DNA from 2 places in the Lysinibacillus sp. FSL M8-0216 genome. Region 1 is predicted to be linked to the other one. Evidence: riboswitches for the same ligand, from Rfam matches in the RefSeq annotation. Region 1 holds a riboswitch; the other holds the start of a gene.

Region 1 (3,218 bases):
AAGTGTTATCTGAAAAAGATGTAGAACCACTAAATCAGCCTGAAAAACCCCATATTATTACCGAACAGCAAGCCGTTGATATAGCGCTGCAACAATTAACTGGGAAAGTGGATTCTGTAGATTTTGAAGATACGGCGGAGGGCGGTTATTATTTAGTTGAAATTGAAACAGAGCATGAAGAAGCCACGTTCCAAATTCATGCTGTATCTGGAAGGGTCCTTTCTGTTTCATGGGACGATTAAACGAGTTTTCTCATGAAATTCTAATGTTCCTCTTATAGTTCTATCATCTTTGCTTGGTAAGCTAAAAGCAGATAAAACAAAGGAGAGATGAACATGAAAAAAATAATTATGATTCCCGCATTAGTGGTGACTCTTGGTGTTGGAGCGGCAATTGGTTCAACAACTTTATTATCAGGAAGTGCACAAGAAAAAAAGATTCTATCCATGCAAGAAATCGAAAAGAAAGCATTAGCAGTAGTGGATGGGACAGTAGCAGATATTGAACTAGATCAAAATCGCTACCGCTCTGTTTATGAGGTAGAGGTGCATGCTGATAAAGAAGAGTATGATTTAAAATTCGATGCCTATACTGGAAAATTACTTAAGCAGAAGAAAGAGCGTCAAGATGACGATGATAATGAATGGGTTAACGCTAATACTGCTACTAACCTTATAAGTAAAGAAAAGGCTATTGAAGCGGCTCTAACAAAAGCAAAGGGTACAGTCACAAAAATTAAATTAGATGATGGTATTTATGAAATCGAGTTAAAAAATGGGCAATATGAATATGATGTTGATGTTGATTCGATTACAGGAGAAATTGTTGATTTTGAACAAGATATGGAAGACTAATAATAGTTGTTGCCTTAAAAGTAGAGCATACTTTTAAGGTTTTTTTGTTGTAAAATGCCTTTAAATTAGGTATTCGCGGATAAATTAATTTCTACCATGGATATTAACAATGTATTTCAAAAAGTCTATGTATTTCACTTGTAAAAAATAAAAATTTTCTTCTTTACTTTTTTAATCGCCAGGCGTAATATGACATCATTATTAAAGTTTCAAATTTCTAAATCGCTGAAGCAAACTAGACGCGGGGGACCCATTTTAGACGGAGTGCATAAGCATTCCTTGGGGTGAATCTCTTCTTTTGAAGGGTAGGGCTACTCAGGCCCGAATCCGACAGCTAACCTCGTAAGCGTTAAGAGCAGAAAAGTTGGAGCTTGGCAGACAGATGAGCGTCTACAAGTCTTATTTAGTGATGACTTGTAGGCGTTTTTTGATCTCATTTAGGAAGGCGAAACACAATCTAAGAAACTAGAAGGTGTTTATTGATGAAATCCTCATTTAAACGTTATGTAATCGGCAAACCATTAAGATCCGATGCGTTAGGGGAGCAAAAACTTAGTAAAACAAAGGCATTGGCCATATTATCGTCCGATGCTTTGTCTTCCGTAGCTTATGGACCGGAACAAATTTTAATTGTCCTGATGACTGTGGGAACATTAGCATTTTGGTATTCTTTACCGATTGCGGCAGGGGTTGTTGTCCTATTGGTGGCACTGACTTTATCATATCGTCAGGTTATATTCGCCTATCCACACGGGGGCGGCGCTTATGTAGTATCTATGGAAAATTTAGGTGTGAACGCGGGTCTTGTAGCAGGTGGCTCATTGCTCGTTGATTATATTTTAACGGTAGCGGTAAGTGTATCAGCAGGGACAGATGCCATTACATCGGCATTTCCAAGTCTGCATCCATACAATGTGCCAATTGCTATTATCTTTGTGATTTTTTTAACGGTCTTGAACTTACGTGGTGTAACAGAGTCCGCCTCTGTTTTGGCATACCCTGTCTACCTGTTTGTAGTCGTTATGTTAGTGTTGATTGGGATGGGGCTCTATAATGTTGCAACAGGTCAGGTGCCAGCAGAGCTGCATCCAAAGATAGGTACACCCGTCGCAGGGATTAGTTTATTTATATTATTAAAGGCATTTGCGTCAGGGAGCTCAGCCTTAACAGGGGTAGAAGCTATATCGAATGCGATCCCTAATTTTAGAAATCCAGCTCCTAATAATGCTGCTAAAACATTGTTAGCAATGGGCGGAATCTTAGCGGTTTTATTTATCGGTATTGTTAGTTTAGCTTATTTTTACGGAATTGCGCCAACTTCGGAAGCGACAGTCGTTTCCCAACTAGCAGAAGCAAGTGTTGGTCGAAATTTCTTTTATTATATAGTACAGGGTACAACAGCGATGATTTTGGTACTTGCAGCAAATACAGGCTATTCAGCATTTCCTCTACTTGCTGTCAATTTATCAAAAGACGGTTTTATTCCAAGAATATTTCAAATGCGTGGGGATCGCCTAGGGTATTCTAATGGCATTATGATGCTAGGACTAGCAGCCATTGTTTTAATCATCTTATTTGATGGGGCAACAGAGCATTTGATTCCACTCTATGCTGTTGGGGTATTTATTCCGTTTACATTAGCACAAACGGGAATGATGCGAAAATGGTGGCGCGAAAAACCTACTGGCTGGATGACAAAATTTACGATTAACACAATTGGTGCAGCCATTTCGTTTATTGTAGCGATGATGTTTTTTGTAACGAAGTTGCCTCAGGTATGGCCAGTGTTTGTATTTTTACCAATTATCATTTTTGTATTTCATCGGATCAAGCTTCATTATCAAGCCGTTGGGGAACAGCTGAGATTGAGTAAAGAGGAAGTCGCTACTATTGAAGGAAATGTATTCATCGTACCAGTAGCTGGTATAACGAAGGTGGTTGAAAATTCCCTTCATTATGCGAAATCACTAAAGGTTGATAAAATTATTGCCTTTTATGTGGCTTTCGATCAAGCGGATGCAAAAGCCTTCGAAGAAAAATGGCAGGCTTGGCAACCAGATATTCGACTAGTAACCTATTATTCAGCATATCGTAGCATCACACAGCCATTGATCAAATTTATAGATAAAGTGGACCATCAATGTGCGAAAACAGGTCATAAAGTAACGGTTGTCATCCCTCAATTTTTACCTAAAAAAGGCTGGCATCATATGCTTCACAATCAATCTAGCTTATTAATACGTACAACATTGTTATTTCACAGAAATGTCGTGATTATGACAGTACCCTTTCATTTATCAAAATAATGCTAGCATGCTAGAAAATTGTCTGTTATAATCAGTACGTTGATTGAAAACACGAACG
Region 2 (3,218 bases), 1.8 Mb from region 1:
CTTTAGGATGTCGAAAGGCTTCTGTTTTTCGTCGTTTTGTAATAGCGAAAGCAATGGTTAATGGACCTAGTCTTCCGGCAAACATCGTTAAAATAATGAGAATTCTACCAGTAGGGGATAACTCAGGTGTCAACCCCATCGAAAGACCGACAGTACCAAATGCAGAGGTTGCTTCAAATAAATACATCATGAAACTATGACGTTGTTCAGTAATGCTAAGAATGATTGTCACAACAACAACGATAAGTACGCCACACATTGTGACAGTCAAAGCCTTTAAGATAGTCTCAGTGACAATTCTACGTTTAAATAAAACAACATCTTCTTTCCCCCTGATTTGTGACCACATTGTAGCAACTAATACTGCGAAAGTTGTTATTTTTATTCCACCTGCAGTGGAACCAGATCCAGCTCCAATAAACATTAAGAGAATTATTAAAAATAATGTGGAATGTGTTAAGTCACCAATAGCAAGTGTATTGGAACCTGCTGTTCTTGGTGTAACAGCTTGGTAAAAAGAACCTAATACTTTGCCCCATTCAGTTAATGGACCGAGTGTTTTATCATTTCCAAATTCAAACACAAATATCAAAATTGTAGCGCTAACCGTTAAAAAAATTGTAAACGCTAATACAATTTTCGTATGGACGGATAGTCTTTTAGTAAATCGATATTCATATAGTTCATTCATGACAATAAATCCCAAGCCTCCAAGTGTAATGAGAGCGCAAATTGTTAAAACGACGAATGGGTCATCTACATAAGCTGTCATTCCGTTAAATCCGCCCATTAAATCAAAGCCTGCGTTATTGAAATTAGAAATTGCATGGAAAAAACCAAAATAAACAGCTTTTCCTATTGGCATATCAAAAGAAAAACGAATAGATAAAATAAGACCACCAATCATTTCAATCAATGCTGTAAAGAGCAGTATTCTCTTTACTAATTTTACAAGGCCGGCAATGGATATATTATTAAATGCTTCCTTAAGCAAAAGTCTTTCTTTTAAAGATATTTTTTTCCCAAGTAGTAAAAATAACAAGGTTGCAAATGTCATGAATCCTAAACCACCAATTTGGATTAAGAATAAAATGACTACTTCTCCGAAAACTGAAAATGTATCACCTGTATCGACAACAATTAATCCCGTTACACAAGTTGCTGATGTAGCGGTGAACAATGCATCTAAAAACGAAAGTCCCTTTCCATCTTCTGTAGAAAGAGGTATCGTTAAAAGAAAAGTCCCGATGATAATAATAAGTGCAAAGCCAAGTACAAGAATTTTGGGAGGATTTAATGTGTTTCTAAAAGTGTTCATCTTGTTCTCCTCTATAGATGTAAAATAACTTGATTTTAAAAATGCATAAAAAAAGACCAACTAAAAAAGCATGTAAAGGATAGTAGAAAACATGCTAATAATGGTGGTCGAATAGGACCTCCTTCGCTTTAGCCGACGAAGTTAGCTGACGGGTAGGATGGCGAAAGAGTTTCTCATCCTTTCTGTATTTCAGAATTAACCCCAATATATTGGGTCCTCCGTTCTCAATGTTTGAGATTTGGCCATTATTAAATTGAATGTGATTATTCTACGCCCATATTCTATTTTCTGTAAACCCCTATATTAATAGAAAAATGCAATTTTTTTTTTTATTGTGAGCAAAATTTGATCATCTAATTCCAATTAGAAATAAAACCAAAAATTCACTTGATATTTTCGCACACTTTCTATTGACCATTATTAGACAATACGATATAATTTTTTAGTACACAACAGAAGGTTATTTGCCTAATTGTGTATTGACGTGTGTTCGGAGGGAGGGAAAGAGAGATGTCAAAAACTGTCGTTCGCAAAAACGAATCGCTTGAAGATGCTCTTCGCCGCTTCAAACGTACTGTATCAAAAAGTGGTACAATTCAAGAAGTTAGAAAGCGCGAGTTCTACGAAAAACCTAGCGTTAAACGTAAAAAGAAATCAGAAGCTGCACGTAAACGTAAGTGGTAATTTAATTTCCCATTAAAAATCCCTACGTTCATAACACGCAATCGTATGATTCACTGAGCAGACAAAGATATACCTGGAATTAATTACAGCTGTAATTAATTTCAGGTATTTTACATTGCTCGTTTTACGTACATATGAAAAAGCCGGATGGATATCATGTAGATTCATTCGGCTTTTTTGTGTAATACTACGTAGTATAAGCAACATGTACATATCGCTGAAATAATTTTTTAGATTTGTGAAACTTTTTACATGTTCGACCGTATATACAGAGGAGAAGCATGTTAGAAGGGAGGGAAAAAGGTGCGAAAACGGAGAATCCTTAGTTACTTACTAGTGATATGGATGACTTTTTTGTTAGCGTTTCCATTAACTTCGGCTTTTGCAAGCAGTAAGGTCTACCACGTTCCTATTCATAATGAAGTGGAGCGAGGGCTTCACGCATTTTTACAACGAGCTTTTAATGAGGCTAAAGAAAACAATGCGAAAGCGATTATCTTAGATATACATACGCCTGGCGGATTTGTAAATGCAGCAAGTGATATCGCCATGCTTATGGATGCAACGGATATACGGACGATTGCTTTTATTAATAAGGATGCCCATTCAGCAGGTGCTTTTTTAGCCTTACATGCGGATGAAATCTACATGGTACCCAATGGAACAATCGGTGCAGCAGCTGTTATCGATTCAGCAGGTAATGCGGCCGATTTGAAAGCCAATAGTGCATGGCTTGCTCAAATGTCGGCAGCAGCGGAGACATCAGGTCGAGATCCTAAGTATGCTTTAGCAATGGCTGATTCGAGTTATGAATTGCCGGAATACCGTGCGGAAGGAAAAAATCTATTAACGCTTTCAGCATCGGAGGCATTTAAGGTCCAATACTCAGAGGGTACCGTGAAAAATTTTCAGGAACTTTTAGAGAAAATAGACTTACAAGAAAGTGATGTCGTTCCAATCGAACCAACATTCTCTGAGAAATTGGCTCGTTTTATTACAAATCCAATTATTGTTCCAATTTTATTATCCATTGCAAGTCTAGGTCTTGTAATGGAACTCTATTCGCCAGGATTTGGAGTTCCAGGTATAATGGGATTATCAGCACTTGGTTTATTTTTCTTTGGACATATGGTTGCAGGCTTTGCTGGCTATGAATCCTTATTGTTATTAATTATTGGTTTAGCACTTGTAGTTGCAGAGTTTTTTGTTCCTGGTG

The links. A riboswitch is a leader RNA that binds a small molecule or an ion and turns the genes downstream of it on or off. The one in region 1 is predicted to bind cyclic di-AMP.
Region 2: another riboswitch for cyclic di-AMP. It lies ahead of MKX57_RS15990 (TrkH family potassium uptake protein); the one in region 1 lies ahead of MKX57_RS01345 (APC family permease).

Annotation. Positions count from the first base shown of each region.
Region 1 covers NZ_CP152007.1:275,708-278,925, forward strand. Annotated here, with positions in the region: gene MKX57_RS01335 (PepSY domain-containing protein) at 1-242, shown strand, start outside; gene MKX57_RS01340 (PepSY domain-containing protein) at 336-854, shown strand; cyclic di-AMP (ydaO/yuaA leader) riboswitch at 1,068-1,217, shown strand; gene MKX57_RS01345 (APC family permease) at 1,337-3,160, shown strand.
Region 2 covers NZ_CP152007.1:3,256,482-3,259,699, reverse strand. Annotated here, with positions in the region: gene MKX57_RS15990 (TrkH family potassium uptake protein) at 1-1,318, opposite strand, end outside; cyclic di-AMP (ydaO/yuaA leader) riboswitch at 1,434-1,572, opposite strand; gene rpsU (30S ribosomal protein S21) at 1,829-2,002, shown strand; gene MKX57_RS15980 (NfeD family protein) at 2,306-3,218, shown strand, end outside.